DNA from 3 places in the Streptosporangium sp. NPDC000396 genome. Region 1 is predicted to be linked to each of the others. Evidence: predicted binding sites of a transcription regulator. Region 1 holds the regulator's gene; each other region holds the start of a gene.
The links. Region 1 encodes HrcA, which represses chaperone genes, less so after heat shock. Its sites were predicted from a motif close to TTGGCACTCTCNNNNNGAGAGTGCCAA; they were not measured.

Region 1 (5,864 bases):
TCATGCGATGGGCATCAGCAAGGGCGCGGTCAAGAGCCACACGGCTCGCGGTATGGCCGCCCTACGAACCACACTGGAGCAACTGTCATGACCGAGTCCCCCGACGAGTACGGCGAGCTGCTCCGCCGTGCCCTCAGCGCGGAGGCGAACTCGGTCGTTCCCTCCCCCGACGGATTGGAGATCATCCGCGCTCGCATAGAACGACGCGGGCTCCGCGGGCTGGTGTGGTGGCGCGCCGGAGCCTCTGTCGCAGGAGCGGTCCTCGTGGCGGCCACTGTCGTCATGATGGTCCCGCAGTTCCGCGAGCAGGTGATCCAGCAGGTCAACAGCGGAGAGGTCAACTACACCAAGTCGACCCCACCCGACTTGTCCGCCACCTCGCGGCCCCCGGTGGACGACGGAGAGCAGGCCCCGATCGTCCCCAGGCCGGAGACGTCGGCGCCGCTCCCCACCCAGTCCAAGCCCGCGACGCCGAGCGAGAAGCCGACCCCGAAGCCGACGGCGACGCCAACACCGACGGCGAAGCCCACGCCTTCGCCCACCTGCCCCACGGCTCCCGGTGAGGAGACGACGGTCGAGCCCGAGGAGAACCCCAAGGACTGCAAGCCCCGGTCCACCCCGACGCCGACGGAGTCCACCGCCCACACGGAGAGCCCGTGCCCGGCCGACGGGTGCGCACCGCCGGACGAACCGCTCCCGACGCCGACGGAGGCGACGACCGTCACCTCCAACAACGGTTAGCGGGTCACCAGCGGCCGGTGCGCGTCTGGAGCACCGCCGCCGCGGCCACCCCGGCCGTCGAGGTGCGCAGCACCGTCGGCCCGAGCAGCGCCGGTACGGCTCCCGCCTCCCGGAACGCGGCGATCTCCTCCTCACCCACCCCGCCTTCGGGACCGACCACCACGACGATGTCACCGGCGCCGGGAAGCTCCAGGGTGGAGAGGGGTGAGGCCGCCTCCTCGTGCAGCACGATGCCCAGTGAGGCGGCCGACAGCAGTGCGGCGACCTTCGCCGTGGTCGCGAGATCGGTCACCTCGGGCAGGTGGAATCGCCGAGCCTGCTTGCCCGCCTCCCGCGCCGTGGACCGCCAGCGGGCCAGCGACTTGGCCGCCCGTTCGCCCTTCCACTGGGTGACGCACCGGGCCGCGGCCCAGGGCACGATCGCGTCGACACCGGCCTCGGTCATCATCTCCACGGCCAGCTCGCCCCGATCGCCCTTGGGCAGTCCCTGAACCACGACCAGACGAGGCCGCGGCGCGGGCACGTCGTAGCGGCGCAGCACCTCGACGCGGAGCGAGTCCTTTCCCGCGTCCCGCACCACGCACTCGGCCACGGCGCCCGCGCCGTCGGTCAGATCGAGCCGCTCTCCGGCCCGCAACCGCCGTACGGCCGCCGCGTGGCGTCCCTCGGGGCCGCCGAGCGTGAACTCCGCCCGAGCCAGGTCGGCCGGATCGGCCAGGAAGACCGGAACCGTCATCGGCGGCCGGAGACGTGCCGGCCCGGCCTGCGGGCCGCCGGCCGGGCGACCGGTGAACGCCTGCCGTCAGCGGCCATTGAACGCATCTCGCAGACGGGAGAAGAACCCCTGCTGGCCGGGGGCGAACTTACCCGGCGGGCGCTCCTCGCCGCGGAGCTTGGCGAGCTCGCGCAGGAGCTCCTCCTGAGCCGGGTCGAGGCGGGCGGGGGTCTCCACGTTGACGTGGATCAGCAGGTCGCCACGGCCGGTCTCGTTGAGACGCTGGACGCCTCGGCCGTAGAGCGGGATGGTCTGCCCGGACTGGGTGCCGGGCCGTACGTCCAGCTGCTCCATGCCGTCGAGCGTCTCCATGGTCAGGGAGGTGCCGAGCGCGGCCGCGGTCATCGGAATCTGCACGGTGCAGTGCAGATCGTCGCCGCGGCGCTCGAAGATCTCGTGCGGACGCTCGACGATCTCCAGGAACAGGTCTCCGGGCGGGCCCCCGCCCGGGCCGATCTCACCTTCGCCGGCGAGCTGGATGTGGGTGCCGTCTTCCACACCGGCCGGGATGCGGACCTTGATGGTCCGCCGGGTGCGGACCCGGCCGTCGCCGGAGCACTCCTGGCAGGGGTTACGGATGATCGAGCCGAATCCACCGCACTGGGGGCAGGGGCGGGAGGTCATGACCTGGCCGAGGAAGGACCGGGTGACCTGGGAGACCTCACCGCGGCCATGGCACATGTCGCAGGTTTCGGGGTGGGTGCCGGCCGCGGCGCCTGAGCCCGTGCAAACCTCGCAGAGCACGGCGGTGTCGACGACCAGCTCGCGCGTGGTGCCGAAGGCCGACTCGCGCAGGTCGAGCTCGACCCGGATGGTGGCGTTACGGCCCCGGCGAGCACGCGACCGCGGACCGCGGCCACCGCCGCCGGCCGCGCCGAAGAAGGCGTCCATGATGTCGCTGAACGGGAAGCCCGCGCCGAAGCCCCCCGCGCCGGCGCCGGCGCCCGAGGCGAACGGGTCGGCACCCATGTCGTACATCTGTCGCTTGTTGGGATCGGACAGGACCTCATAGGCCTGAGTGATCTCCTTGAACCGCTCCTGGGTCTCAGGATCGGGATTCACGTCGGGATGCAGCTCGCGCGCCAGGCGACGGTATGCCTTCTTGATTTCTTCCGCACTGGCGTCGCGGCGTACCCCGAGGGTGCCGTAGTAGTCGCTCTTAGCCACTTAGTTGACCTCTTAGGATGCAGCCAGGATCTGGCTGACGTAGCGTGCCACCGCGCGCACCGCGCCCATCGTGACCGGGTAGTCCATTCGTGTCGGACCCAGCACACCAAGCCGGGCCAGTTGTTTGCCTCCCGAACCGTATCCGGCGACGACGATCGACGTGCCCTGGAGACCTGTGTAGGGGTTCTCCGAGCCGATCCGCACCGTCAGCGCCGAAAGGTCCGACGTCTCGCCGAGCAGGCGCATGAGCACGACCTGCTCTTCCAGGGCCTCCAGCACGTCGCGGAGCCCGACGGTGAAGTCGGCTCCCGCGAGATTGGCCGCCCCGGCAAAAACGATCTTCTCATCATGCCGGTCCACGAGGGACTCCAACAACACCGACAGGACCGTGGCCGCGAACGGCCGATCGTCGACCGGAAGGCGGTCGGGCAGGTCGGCGACCATGTCCGGGACGTTGACCAGCCCGCAGCCGTCCAGGCAGGCGTTGAGAGTCGCCCGCAGATGGGCGATGCGATTGTCGTCCACCACGTCGGGCAGCTCGATCACGCGCTGCTCGACCCGCCCCGTGTTGGTGATGAGCACGAACATCAGCCTGCGCTCGCTCAACGGGACCAGCTCCACATGCCGGACCGTGGAGTTGCTCAGCGTGGGGTATTGCACCACGGCGACCTGGCGGGTGAGCTGTGCCAGCAGCCGCACCGTGCGTGTCACGACGTCGTCGATGTCCACCGCGCCGGCCAGGAAGGTCTCGATGGCCCTCTTCTCGGCACCCGACAGCGGCTTCACCTGCGAGAGCCTGTCGACGAACAGCCGATAGCCCTTGTCCGTGGGCACTCGGCCGGCGCTGGTGTGAGGCTGGGCGATGTAGCCCTGCTCCTCCAGCACCGCCATGTCATTGCGGATGGTCGCGGGTGAAACTCCCAGGTTGTGCCGCTCCACGAGAGCCTTGGAGCCTACCGGCTCGTTGGTTGACACATAGTCCTCGACGATGGCGCGAAGCACCGCCAGCTTGCGATCGTCGACCAACGCGCTCACCTCCTTGCCCGCACCGAACAGGAAACCACCGGTGCTGGCACTCTGTGTTCCCGAGTGCCAAGTGTACGGCTCTTGCCCACAAGGTGCGATAACGCGGCGGCAGGATGATGGGACCAAGCCGCCGTCAAGTCAACTGCTATCGCCGTACAAGCGGTAACCGACACAATTCCCGTCATGTCCAACGATTTCGTCTCCCCCTCAGGCGATGCATCCTCGCACGCGCCCGGTGGCTACGGTGCGCCCCAGCAGCCCTACGGCCAGCCGTACCAGGCCGGTCCTCCCCCGGGCTACGCGCCCGGCGGTTACGGCGCGCCCCAGGGGCCGCCGCCCGCGCCGAAGATCAAACCCAGCGTCGGCTGGATCGTCAGCGCCTGGCTCGTCTTCGTGCTCAGCGTGATCGTCGGCTTCGGCGGCTTCGTCGGCGGCATCTTCAGCGCGGTCACCGACGCCGCGCCCACCGAGACGTTCGGCTCGGGCCAGACGGTGACGGTCTCGCTCGATCCGGCCGACAACCCCGCCATCTACGTCGCCACCAGCGGGCGCACCGAGTTCACGTGCGAGCTGCAGGACGGACCCGCACCGGCCAGGCTCCAGCAGCCGCGCGGGCAGCAGACCGTCGCCTCCACCGACGGCGTCGCCTGGGAGCTGGGCCTGCGGGTGGGGGTGGACAAGGCCGGCGACTACAAGCTCACCTGCACCACCGAAGGGGCGAACGCCAGGTTCGGCGTGGGCAAGGAGATCGACCCCGGCTCGGTCGTGGGCGGGGCGGTCGCACTGGTCGCGGTGCCGGGTGCGGGCTTCCTGCTGGCCGTCGTCGTGACGATCGTCGTGCTGGTGAAGCGGAGCGGGGCCCGCAAGCGCCAGGCCGCCGCGGCCGCCGCGCAGTGGGGACAGCCGAGTCCGTACGGCAGGTGATCGCGGCCTTTGCTAGCGTCCACTTGATCCCTGGCGAGAGATGGTGGGCGGTCGGCGATGTACGAACGTGATGTGCTGGCGGGAAACTGGCGGCGTCCCCTCAAGGGGAAGATCCCTCAGGTTCCCGCGGAGCTCGACCTGGTCGTGGAAGACGCCGACGGCGGCTTCTGCGGCGCCGTGGTGGCCTGCGACAAGGAGGCCGTCACCCTGGAGGACCGCTTCGGGCGGCGGCGGGTGTTCCCGCTGGAGCCCGCCGCGTTCCTCCTGGAAGGCAAAGTCGTGACGCTGGTACGGCCCGCCGCCGGACCACGGGGTCCGAGGCGTTCCGCCTCCGGCTCCATCGCGGTGGAGGGTCTGCGGGCCCGGGTGGCCAGAGAGAGCCGGATCTACGTGGAAGGCGCGCACGACGCCGCGCTCGTGGAGAAGGTGTGGGGTCACGACCTGCGGGTGGAGGGCGTGGTCGTGGAATACCTCGAAGGGGTCGACCACCTGCCCGCGATCGTCGAGGAGTTCGAGCCGGGCCCGGACCGCCGTCTGGGCGTGCTCGTGGACCACCTGGTCCCCGGCTCGAAGGAGAGCCGGATCGCCGCCCAGGTCTCCTCCCCGGACGTGCTCATCGTGGGGCATCCGTTCGTGGACATCTGGCAGGCGGTCAAGCCGTCGGTGCTGAAGATTTCCTCCTGGCCGGCGGTTCCGCGCGGCGTACCCTGGAAAGAAGGGGTCATCACCGCCCTGGGCTGGCACCTGGAACCTGCCGACGCATGGCGGCGCATTCTCGGGTCGGTCACCACATACGCCGATCTGGAGCCGGAACTTCTCGGCCCGGTGGAGGAATTGATCGACTTCGTGACTGTTCCCAGCGAGGATGACTAACCCCGCACCCATCAGGAGGGGCCATGAGCGTCAATCCCGAGGATCCGCGGCCCGAGAGCGCGGGCGACGACCAGACCCGGCGGGCCGACCGGCCACCCTCGCCCGGCTTCGCCACGCCCGGCCAGGACGACTCGCCGCCCGCCCCGCCCCCTTCCGCCTCGTCGTACGGTTCGTACGGCTACGGTTACGGCTACCAGGACGGCCGGCCGGGGAGCCCGCAGAGCCCGTATCCCCCGCCCGGCTACGGATTCCAGGGACAGCCGGGGGCGTACGGCCCTCGGCCGGGCAGTGACGACACCACCCTGGCCATGCTCGCCCATCTGCTGGGCCTGCTGACCTCGTTCGTCGGGCCGCTGGT
Region 2 (5,864 bases), on a different contig from region 1:
AGTCCGGCAGTGCGACGTTCGGTGAACGCGAAAAGAGGCGGCCCCGGCACCTCGGGGTCGCCTCTTTTCGTAAAAGCGTCTGGACTTAGAAGTCCATGTCGCCGCCGCCCGGCATGGCGGGAGCGGCAGCAGCCTTCTCAGGCTTCTCGGCGATGACAGCCTCGGTGGTGAGGAACAGCGCCGCGATGGACGCCGCGTTCTGCAGAGCCGAGCGCGTCACCTTGGCCGGGTCGATGATGCCCGACTCGAACATGTTGACGTACTCGCCGCTGGCGGCGTTCAGGCCCTCGCCCGGGTTGAGGTTGCGAACCTTCTCGACCACGACGCCGCCCTCAAGGCCGGCGTTGACGGCGATCTGCTTCAGCGGCTCCTCCAGAGCCTTGCGCACGATCGCGGCACCGGTGGCCTCGTCGCCGGGCAGCTCAAGCTTGTCGAACGCCTTGGTGCCGGCCTGGAGCAGGGCAACACCACCGCCGGGCACGATGCCCTCCTCGACGGCCGCCTTCGCGTTGCGGACGGCGTCCTCGATGCGGTGCTTGCGCTCCTTGAGCTCGACCTCGGTCGCCGCGCCGGCCTTGATGACGGCCACGCCGCCGGCCAGCTTGGCGAGGCGCTCCTGGAGCTTCTCGCGGTCGTAGTCGGAGTCGGTGTTCTCGATCTCGGCGCGGATCTCGTTGACCCGGCCGGCGATCCGCTCGGGGTCACCGGCGCCGTCGACGATGGTGGTCTCGTCCTTGGTGACGATGACCTGACGGGCGCGGCCCAGCATGTCCAGGGAGGTGGACTCGAGCTTGAGGCCGAGGTCCTCGCTGACGACCTGGGCACCGGTCAGGATGCCGATGTCGCCGAGCATGGCCTTGCGGCGGTCACCGAAGCCCGGAGCCTTGACGGCGACCGAGCGGAACAGGCCACGGATCTTGTTGACGACCAGGGTGGCCAGCGCCTCGCCCTCGATGTCCTCGGCGATGATCAGCAGCGGCTTGCCGGCCTGCACGACCTTGTCGAGAACCGGGAGCAGGTCCTTGTTCGCGGAGATCTTGGAGTTGACGACGAGGATGTAGGGGTCGTCGAGGACGGCCTCCATACGCTCCGGGTCGGTCACGAAGTAGGGCGAGATGTAGCCCTTGTCGAAGCGCATGCCCTCGGTGAGCTCAAGCTCCAGGCCGAAGGTGTTGCTCTCCTCGACGGTGATGACGCCTTCCTTGCCGACCTTGTCCATCGCCTCGGCGATCATCTCGCCGATCTGCGGGTCACCCGCGGAGATGGAGGCGGTGGAGGCGATCTGCGCCTTCGTCTCCACGTCCTTGGCCAGCTTGGACAGTTCCTCGGAGACGCGCTCCACGGCGGCCTCGATGCCCCGCTTCAGGGACATCGGGTTGGCGCCCGCGGCGACGTTACGGAGGCCCTCACGCACCAGAGCCTGGGCGAGCACGGTGGCGGTGGTGGTGCCGTCACCGGCGACGTCGTCGGTCTTCTTGGCGACTTCCTTGACGAGCTCGGCCCCGATCTTCTCCCACGGGTCCTCGAGCTCGATCTCCTTGGCGATGGAGACACCGTCGTTGGTGATGGTGGGGGCGCCCCACTTCTTCTCCAGAACGACGTTACGGCCCTTGGGGCCGAGGGTCACCTTGACGGCGTCCGCGAGCTGGTTCATACCGCGCTCGAGACCGCGCCGGGCGTCCTCGTCAAACGCGATCATCTTGGCTGCCATACGGCTAGACCTCCCAAACACAGGGTGGCTTGCACCGGATCGAGCCGACGCCCGCGACGGCATGTGGACCCGCGACTCCGTTCGGCGGGCCCCATCGTCTCGATCCAGGGTTGGCACTCTCCGACAGGGAGTGCCAAGCAACTGTTTAGCACTCTACCCCGGAGAGTGCAAGCGACGCGGCGCTGACCTGGCCTCGGCCCGGACAGAACCCGGCCCAAACCTGCCCGGCCTCGGCCCAAGTTCGCCGGGACCCGACCCAAGCCTGGGCGGAACCCGGTGCGAGCCTGGACAGAGTCTGACCTGGACCTGCCCGGTCATGTCCCAAACGGAGGCCCGGCCCACCGGCCGAAGCGGTGGACCGGGCCGTCGTGCGAGAGGATCCGCGCGGACTGCGCTGCCACGGGATCCACTGGCACTTTCCGATGATTTGACGAAATGGCCTCGTCAAACCGTCCGGACGGATTCCGCCTGAGGACCCTTCTGACCTTGAGTGATCTCGAACTCGACCCGCTGGCCCTGTTCGAGCGCACGATAGCCGTCCATCAGGATCGCGGAGTAATGGACAAACACATCCTTACCACCGTCTACCGCGATGAAGCCGTAGCCCTTGTCCGCGTTGAACCATTTGACGGTGCCTTGCGCCACTTCCGACTCCTCTTACTGGGCTTGAGGACACCGCCCATTCCTCTCGCGAAGTCCTCAATCTCCGAGGCGGACACATCGCCTACGTCGATCGTTCTCGACCATACCTGTGGGACACCGTAGGGCAACAGAGTCAATCAGCAAACTACCGCTTTACGCACACATTCAGTGCGACCAACAGAGTTTTGCCATGGTGGCCTCTTGGCCCAATATTGCATTACGCCTCCCGTGCAGATACGAACTGGTGTCACAAAAAACGACACCCGCACACGGCCGGGCCGGTGCGGGTGTCGCAGGAAGCGGTGCGGGCGCCACAGGGGAGACCCGCCGGGAATCAGCCCCCGGCCACCGCCGGGATGATGGAGATCTGGACGCCGGACGGCGTGGCCGTGTCGAGGTTGTCGGAAAAACGGACGTCCTCATCCCCCACATAGACGTTGACAAAACGGCGAATCTTGCCCGTTTCATCGAGAATGCGGGCACCGATCCCGGGGTAGTCGGCGTCGAGCTTCTGCAGAACATCACGCAGGGTGTCGCCCTCCGCACTCACCTCGGCCGAGCCGTTGGTGTAAGTCCGGAGAATCGTCGGAATCCGCACAGAAACGCTCATAGTTCAGTACCTTTCATGGGATTTAGGCGATAACCGCACGGAATGCGTCAAGAGAGGGGCGAATGACCGCGGTGGGACGCGCCTCGCCCGCCACCGCGTCGAGGGTCTTCAGGCCGTCGCCGGTGTTGAGGACCACGGTCTCGGCGTCGGGGTCGAGCCGCCCTGACGCGACCAGCTTGCGCAGCACGCCGACGGTGACGCCTCCCGCGGTCTCGGCGAAAATGCCCTCGGTCCTGGCCAGCAGGCGGATCGCGTCGACGATCTCGGCGTCCGTGACGTCCTCCACGGCACCGCCGGTGCGCCGGGTGATGTCCAGCACGTAGGGGCCGTCGGCCGGGTTTCCGATCGCCAGCGACTTGGCGATCGTGTCCGGCTTGACCGGGCGGATCACGTCGTGTCCCGCCTTGTACGCGGCGGAGACTGGGGCGCAGCCCTCGGCCTGGGCAGCGAAGATCTTGTACGGCCGGTCCTCGACGAGACCGAGCTGGATCAGCTCCTTGAAGCCCTTGTCGATCTTCGTGAGCTGGGACCCCGAGGCGACCGGGATGACGATCTGATCGGGAATCCGCCAGCCGAGCTGCTCGGCGATCTCGTAGGCCAGGGTCTTGGAGCCCTCGGCGTAGTACGGCCTGAGGTTGACGTTGACGAAGCCCCACTGATCACCCAGCTCGTCGCCGATGAGCTCGGAGCAGAAACGGTTCACGTCGTCGTAGGTGCCCTCGATACCGACGAGCCTGCCGCCGTACACCGAAGCCATGACGATCTTGGCCTGCTCCAGGTCGGCGGGGATGAAGACACAGGCGTCAAGCCCGGCCCGGGCTGCGGCCGCGGTCACGGCTCCGGCCAGGTTGCCGGTGGAGGAGCAGGACAGGGTGTGGAAGCCGAAATTGCGGGCCGCCTCGACGGCGATGGCCACCACGCGGTCCTTGAAGGAGTGTGTGGGGTTGCCGGAGTCGTCCTTCACGTGCAGCGAGCGGATGCCCAGCTCACGGGCAAGATTGTCGGCCTTGACTAGCTTGGTCCAGCCGGGCGCCAGGTTGGGCTTGGTGGCCACGTCCGCCGGAACCGGCAGCAACGAGCGGTAACGCCAGATGTTGGTCGGCCCTTCGGCGATCTGCTCCCGGGTCACGCGACCGAACTCATAGGCGATTTCAAGAGGACCGAAACACTCGATACAGGCGAAGCTGGGGCCGAGTTCGGATCGTGCGCCGCATTCACGACAGGACAGGGCGGCGGCCGGGCCGAAGCGCCCGTCCTCGACACGACCGAGCGCGGTGGTGGTTTCAGTGGTTTCAGTGGTTGCGAGCGCCATGAAGCGAGGCCTTTCCCTCATCTTCGTCTGCGACCACCCTGGCCGCAGACCGGAATTGGCACCTGTCCCGGCCGACCTCGTCAGATCACGAGTCTTGAACCGGGAGGGTTGCCGGGGCTTCGCAGGGCCGGTCCCTCCACCCCTCTGGATGAGCAAATATGCAGTTGTGAACCTGGCAGGCAGGTTTCATGCACTCTACCTCGCCTAGCCGTCACCCCGACCAGTCGTCTCATTATTTGAGATACAACGTGTTATCTGTCGGACAGGTTCGACCGCTCCCCGACGGCGGAACAGGGGCTCCGGACGGTTTCGCGATCCTCCGGGGCGTACGGCCCGCGCAGCCGCACGGGCACGTTCACCGGTCCGCCTGGCCTGCCGGCCCGCCGGGTCAGAAACCGTAGGCGTCGCCCAGGGCTCCCTGGACGTATTTGCGCGCCTGGTGGATGCGAGACTTTGCGGTGCCGAGCGGGATGCCGAGCTGCTCGGCGACCTCGCTGTAGTCGAGCTGGCAGATGTCACGCAGCACCAGCGCCTGGGCCAGGTCGGGCTTGTCGGCCTCCAGCGCCTCCATCGCGTCGAGCAGGTCCAGCCGGGACCCGGCGATCACGCTCACCCGGGCGACATCGGGTTTGTGCAGCGGCAGCTCGTCCGAGCTCTGCTCGGCGGCGCGCCGCTTGAGCGAGCGGTAGGTGGTCCGGGCGCAGTTGGCGGTCACGATGTGCAGCCACGTGCTGAACCGGGCCCGCCCTTCGAAGCGGCCGATGTTGCGGGCCACCGCCAGCAGGGTGTCCTGACAGGCCTCCTCGGCGTCCTGCCGGTAGGGGAGGATGCGCCCGCAGTGCCGAAGAACGTCTGGTTCGATCCGCTTCAGCAGCTCACCCAGCGCACGGTGGTCACCTTGGGCGGCCGCATGGGCCAGTTCCTCGGTCGTCTCGTCCAGCGCCATCACGAGCCCCAATCAGCGATCACAGTCGCTCGCCATCTTAAGGTCGAGGACCGGATTTGGTGACGTCCACCGCAATCTCCCCGAGGCGGCACCACCGCGTTCCTCCCCCTGCCCTGGGCGCAGACCCGGGCTCTCCACCTGGCCCGAACCCGGGCCGGACCTCGCGGACCTCGCCGGAAGACCAGCCAAAAGACCAGGGCGTGCCGATGAAGTCCCGGCTAACCTTCAGCAAAGCGTGTCTCCAGGGTGTGTTTCAAAGATCTTCGTCGTGGCGAAGATCGGCCAGACGGACGCACCGCGAGGCGGAGGAGGAAGCCGTAGCGGAGCGTATGGCTGATGACGACAACGCCGCGGGGCGTCGCCCGACGACCGCACCAGGCGGAAAGACCGCAGAACACACCCTAGGCAAGGGGATCCCGATGAACGCGATCCTGGTGGCTTCGAATCGCGGCCCCGTCTCTTTCACCCTCTCGGAGGAGGGCTCCCTGACCATGCGCAGGGGAGGCGGCGGCCTGGTGTCCGGCCTGTCGGAGGTCGCCAAGGACCTCGACGTCCTGTGGGTCTGCGCCGCGCTGTCCGACGGCGACCGCAGTGCCGTACGGCTGGCGCCCGGCGGCCGGCTGGATCACGCCGGTTACGAGAC
Region 3 (5,864 bases), on a different contig from region 1:
GGCGAGGCTCGTCAGATCCTTGAGATCATCCCTATGGGCGATCCCTTCAGATCTCGTCGCAAGCCTTACCCCACTTTTGGCGTCGGCGACGCATCCCTCGGTCACGTTAGGCATGATGCCCGCCCTGATCCGGCCTGTCCTCATGGCAAACGGCTACGGATTGGTCACATTGAGACGGAGATAACGGGGTGTAATCGAATGGCGACAGTAGAGGCTGTTCTAAGTGGGAACATTTCATCGAATTGCTGAATATGACAGCCATTTGTTGGAACAGCGTTTGGCTTGCGCGCAACATGCGATGACGCTTTGGGGTCCCTTTCGGTTTACCGGAAAACGCAAACGGCTCGCATCCCTTGATGGGATGCGAGCCGTACGGATCCGATGAAGATCAGTGGCCGTGGCCGTGACCGTGGCCGTGACCACCGGCGGCCGGGGCCTCCTCCTCGGGCTTGTCCACCACGAGCGCCTCGGTCGTCAGCAGCATGCCGGCGATGGAGGCGGCGTTCTGGACGGCCGAGCGGGTGACCTTAACCGGGTCGATGACACCCTGGGCGATCAAATCGCCGTAGTCACCGGTGGCGGCGTTGAACCCCTGGCCGACGGGCAGCTCGGAGACCTTGGAGGTCACGACGTAGCCCTCCAGGCCGGCGTTCTCGGCGATCCAGCGAGCCGGCTCGATGAGCGCCTTGCGAACCACGGCGACACCGGTCGCCTCGTCGCCGCTCAGGCCCAGGTCGTCCAGAACCTTGGAGACGTGGATCAGCGCGGAGCCACCGCCGGAGACGATGCCCTCCTCGATCGCGGCGCGGGTCGCGGAGATCGCGTCCTCAAGACGGTGCTTCTTCTCCTTGAGCTCCACCTCGGTGGCCGCACCGACCCTCAGCACGCAGACACCGCCGGCGAGCTTGGCGAGGCGCTCCTGGAGCTTCTCGCGGTCCCAGTCGGAGTCGGACTGCTCGATGGCGTACTTGATCTCCTTGACCCGGCCGGCGATCGCCTGCGCGTCGCCCGCACCGTCCACGATGGTGGTGGAGTCCTTGGTGATCACGATGCGGCGGGCGCTGCCGAGCACCTCGACGCCGACGGTGTCCAGCTTGAGGCCGACCTCTTCGCTGACGACCTGGCCACCGGTGAGGATGGCGATGTCCTGCAGCATGGCCTTGCGCCGGTCACCGAAGCCCGGCGCCTTGACCGCGACGGAGGTGAAGGTGCCACGGATCTTGTTCGTGACCAGGACCGCCAGGGCCTCGCCCTCGACGTCCTCGGCGATGACGAGCAGCGGCTTCTTGGTCTGCACGACCTTCTCCAGCAGCGGCAGGAAGTCCGCGACGGAGGAGATCTTGCCCTGGGAGATCAGGATGTAGGCGTCCTCAAGGACCGCTTCCATCCGCTCCTGGTCGGTCACCATGTAGGGCGACAGGTAGCCCTTGTCGAACTGGAGGCCCTCGGTGAACTCAAGCTCCAGGCCCATGGTGTTGGACTCTTCGACGGTGATGACACCGTCCTTGCCCACCTTGTCGAACGCCTCGGCGATCAGCTCACCGATCTTCTCGTCCTGGGCGGAGATCGTCGCTACGTTCGCGATCTCCTTCTTGTCCTCGACCGGACGCGCGGACTCGATCAGCCTGTCGCTGACGGCCCTGGCGGCGAGGTCGATGCCGCGCTTGAGGGACAGCGGCTGGGCGCCGGCGGCGACGTTACGCAGACCCTCGCGAACCATCGCCTGGGCGAGCACGGTGGCGGTGGTCGTGCCGTCACCGGCGATGTCGTTGGTCTTGGTGGCGACTTCCTTGGCCAGCTGGGCGCCGAGGTTCTCGTACGGCTTCTCCAGCTCGACCTCGCGAGCGATGGTGACACCGTCGTTGGTGATGGTCGGCGCACCGAACTTCTTGTCGATGACGACGTTGCGGCCGCGCGGGCCAAGGGTCACCTTCACGGCATCCGCGAGGGCGTTCACACCACGCTCAAGAGCGCGGCGTGCGTCCTCCTCGAACGACAGGGTCTTCGGCATGACAATCCTCCCTAAAGTACGTCGGCGTATCAAAGCCCCGGGCGCTCTCGCGTCCCGGGGCTCGATACGTCATCTGTGTGAAGCGTGAATTACTTCTCGATGATGGCGAGCACGTCGCGGGCGGAGAGCACGAGGTACTCCTCGCCGCCGTACTTCACCTCGGTGCCGCCGTACTTGCTGTAGAGGACGACATCGCCCTCCTTGACGTCGAGCGGGATACGCTTCTCGCCGTCCTCGTCCCAGTTACCCGGGCCCACCGCGAGAACCTTGCCCTCCTGGGGCTTCTCCTTGGCGGTGTCCGGGATAACCAGACCGGAAGCGGTGGTCTGCTCGGCCTCCAGCGGCTGGACCACGATGCGGTCGCCGAGCGGCTTAACGGGAACCTTGGTGGCGGTCGTCACGTCGGACCTCCCCTTCAGATTTGAATGATCTAGAAGAGGCGACCAGCGGTCTGCCGTCGCGGGTGTCAGACCTGCCTCGTCGCATATTTATTGGCACTCTCACCGGGAGAGTGCCAATACGGAACAGTATGCAAGGAGGCCTTGACAGTCAACACGAACCACCCATGCGTGCTTCATGCGAGCGTCAAGCCTTGCGCCGCTTCACCACAGACAGGCTCCGGACACACTGGACCCGCCCCTCGCACAGCTCCCGGGAGTGCCGCACGAAACCAGCACCTCTCCAGGCTCACTGGAATTTTCTTCTGCCATCCAAACCCCTCGCACATCGAGGCACAAGAGGTTCGAAAAGAACAAGGCGTCCATCTCTACCTCCAGTTCATCTCTACCTCCAAAGGAGTCCCCGCCTTCCCTGACACAGGCGACAACGACCCCGATCCGGGGGAACATGAGAGAGATGACCAGGAAGCTCTGATGGGAATGTGACCCGATGACCACGAACGGTGACGGAGACGACGCTAGGGTGGAGGGCGTGACCAGCACTGTGAGCAAGGAAACGGGCGCACTGCGTGACGCTGATGAGTTGCTCGCCAACTGGCCGTATCCCCCGCCCGGAGGGTGGACGGCCGACGACCTCGACCGGCTCCCCCAGAACGGCCCCAACGGCGAGCTGGACTTCTTCAAGCACGTCGAACTCATCGATGGAGCCCTCATCTTCATGTCCCCCCAAAGGCGCTTCCACGAGTACCTCCTGTATGGACTACGCACCACCCTCAACGCACAGGCTCCCGATCACCTCAAAGCGGTGATGCAGATGGATCTCGTGCTTGGTCCGAGACAGCGCCCATGTCCGGACGTTGTCGTCGTCGACAAGCAAGCGGCGCAGGATCGGTCCCGCACCGCCTACACGCCCAACGAAGTGCATCTGGTCATCGAAGTCGTCTCACCCGAATCCGAATTCCGCGACCACAGTGTCAAGCCGGAGCTCTACGCCAAGGCAGGCATCCCCCACTTCTGGCTGGTAGAGAACAAAGCTGACGAGCCGACAGTCTTCGTCTATCAACTCGATCCGGTCAGCCGGTCCTACTCGGTCACCGGCATCCACCACGACCGTCTCAAGGTCGCCGAACCATTCCCCATCGACATCGACCTCATAGAGTTGCCGGACTGAGACCGGGGAGAAAGCCGCACCTCGACCAGACGGTAACGTCGGGTGGCGTGGACCTTGACGCATTCCGGGAGCTGTTGACCCCGCGTGGCCAGGAGGCCCTGGGAGCGGCGGCCGAGATCGTGGGCGACGACCCGGTGGCGGCGGTGACGCGGCTCAGGAAGACCTACGACCCCGGCCTGACCTCGGCGGCGCTCACGCAGGCCACGCTCAGGCGGCGCGCGAGAGAGAAGTTCGGCGCCGACGCCGATCTCATGTACTTCACCTCGGACGGCCTGGAACAGGCGACCCGCCGCGAGGTCGCCGACCACCGCGCCCGGCGCATCGGCCCCGGCTCCCGCATCGCCGACGTCTGCTGCGGCATCGGCGGTGATCTGCTCGCGCTGGCCAGGGCCGAATGCACCGTGGAGGCCGTGGACGCCGACCCGCTCACCGCCGCGATCGCCCAGGCGAACGCCGACGCCCTGGGGTTCGGCGACCGGGTTTCGGTCCGTGTGGCCGACGCCACCACGATCGACCCGGCGGCCTTCGACGTCCTGTTCGCCGACCCCGCCCGCCGTACGGCACGAGGCAGGACCTTCGATCCGATGGCCTACTCGCCACCGTGGCCTGAGGTCCTGGAGATGGTGGCGAGGGCTCGCGCGGCCTGCCTGAAGGTGGCCCCCGGCATTCCCTACGAGTTCATCCCCGACGGCGCCGAAGCCGAGTGGGTCTCCTACAAGGGCGACGTCAAGGAAGCCGTGATCTGGTGCGGCAAGCTGGCCGGCGACACGGAGCGAAGGGCCACGCTCCTGCCCTCGGGCGTGACGATGACGCCCGATCCGGTGCTCGGCCGGCCCGAGCACGGTCCTGTCGGCCGCTACGTCTACGAACCAGACGGCGCGGCGATCCGGGCCCATCTCGTGGCGGAGATCGCCGCCATGGTCGGCGGGCACCTGCTCGACCCGCACATCGCCTACATCACCGGGGACGTCGCGACGCGGACGCCATGGGCATCTCTGTACGAGGTTCACGAGGTGCTGCCATTCTCACTCAAACGACTGCGGGCGGCGCTCCGCGAGCGCGGAGTGGGCAACGTGACGCTCAAAAAACGGGGCTCCGCCGTCGACCTCGAACGTTTGCGGAGAGACTTGCGACTTTCTGGGGATAAATCTTCGGTAGTCATTCTTACCCGAATTGTCGACAGGCCGTTCGCCCTTATCTGCACCCCTTACTGACCTGCTGAAATAATGGATTCGGACAATCTGTCGACAATCACGATCTTTTAAATTCGACTCCGAAAAACCTTGATCCAGAGGCTAAGGTTGCCGGGCGGGAGTTCTTCCGCCGCCTGCGGTTCAACCGCGTTTATTAGCAAACCGGACCAATCCCACCGCGCGGCTGACCGTCGGCGCGTGAAGGAGCCTTTCGGTGGATCATTCCGACCACACCCTGCTCCAGGCAGGCAGCCAGACCGCCATCTCCGATCGGATGCGCGAGCTCCTCGCCCGCGCAGCCCAGGATCACGTGTACGAGCAGCGCACCCAGGGCGCCGTGCTCGACGAGATCCGCCAGCGCCTGGAAGGCATGGAGTGGTTGCTGAGGGAGGTCAGGGAACGCGAGCTCGGCGGCCTCAGCGGCACCCTGGACTCCGTTCACGGCCGCCTGGACGACATCGCCGTCCGCCCCCCGGCCTGGGCCGAAGGCCTCGCCCAGCACGTCGAGGCGGTCCGCGACCACGTGGACGCCGTTGGCGAGCGCGTCGACACCGTCCGCGACCGGGTCACGCCCATCGGTGAGTTGCCAAGCCTCTGGGCCGACGTCGGCACCGTCGGGGAGAGCATGGACGAGGCACTCTCCCGCCTCCAGGCGATCATCGACGACGGCCAGGGCACCGGCGAACGAATGAGCGAGTTCGCCAGGCGCCTCGGTCAGATCCAGACGAACATGGAGGCCGCGGCCAACCGGTTCACCCGCCTGGACAAAGCTCTGGCCGACCTCGTCCAGCGCTCCGAGCGCATCGAGTCCGGGATGCTCGACCTGTCCGCGAGCCTGCAGGAGATCGTCGGCGAGGCCGCCGACCGCCTGCTCGCCGCCGTCGAGCAGGCGAACGGCAAGGTCGACCTGGTGGCGACCCGCCTGGACAGCCGGGCCGACGACATCGAGAGCCGGGTCGACCGGGTGAACGGCCTGCTGGGCGGAATCGACGGACGCTGCGCCACCTTGGAGGAGCGGGTGTCCGCCGCGGACTCCCGCGTCGGCGCGGTGGGCGGCCACCTCGGCGAGATCTCCACCCGCCACGACGGCC

Region 2: a site for HrcA is predicted at 1,822-1,848, ahead of groL (chaperonin GroEL). Genes of this name have one in related genera too.
Region 3: a site for HrcA is predicted at 2,503-2,529, ahead of groES (co-chaperone GroES). Genes of this name have one in related genera too.

What each region holds. Positions count from the first base shown of each region.
Region 1 covers NZ_JBIAZA010000033.1:91,466-97,329, reverse strand. Annotated here, with positions in the region: gene ACFY2X_RS38385 (SigE family RNA polymerase sigma factor) at 1-91, shown strand, start outside; gene ACFY2X_RS38380 (hypothetical protein) at 88-741, shown strand; gene ACFY2X_RS38375 (16S rRNA (uracil(1498)-N(3))-methyltransferase) at 746-1,477, opposite strand; gene dnaJ (molecular chaperone DnaJ) at 1,544-2,683, opposite strand; gene hrcA (heat-inducible transcriptional repressor HrcA) at 2,696-3,709, opposite strand; gene ACFY2X_RS38360 (hypothetical protein) at 3,893-4,633, shown strand; gene ACFY2X_RS38355 (DUF3097 domain-containing protein) at 4,691-5,506, shown strand; gene ACFY2X_RS38350 (DUF4870 domain-containing protein) at 5,530-5,864, shown strand, end outside.
Region 2 covers NZ_JBIAZA010000010.1:281,664-287,527, forward strand. Annotated here, with positions in the region: gene groL (chaperonin GroEL) at 86-1,711, opposite strand; gene ACFY2X_RS18660 (cold-shock protein) at 2,156-2,356, opposite strand; gene ACFY2X_RS18665 (MoaD/ThiS family protein) at 2,688-2,963, opposite strand; gene thrC (threonine synthase) at 2,986-4,275, opposite strand; SAM riboswitch class I at 4,290-4,430, opposite strand; gene ACFY2X_RS18675 (RNA polymerase sigma factor) at 4,664-5,221, opposite strand; gene ACFY2X_RS18680 (trehalose-6-phosphate synthase) at 5,641-5,864, shown strand, end outside.
Region 3 covers NZ_JBIAZA010000032.1:47,809-53,672, forward strand. Annotated here, with positions in the region: gene ACFY2X_RS37565 (sigma-70 family RNA polymerase sigma factor) at 1-114, opposite strand, end outside; gene groL (chaperonin GroEL) at 389-2,011, opposite strand; gene groES (co-chaperone GroES) at 2,101-2,412, opposite strand; gene ACFY2X_RS37580 (Uma2 family endonuclease) at 2,900-3,580, shown strand; gene ACFY2X_RS37585 (methyltransferase domain-containing protein) at 3,628-4,794, shown strand; gene ACFY2X_RS37590 (hypothetical protein) at 4,988-5,864, shown strand, end outside.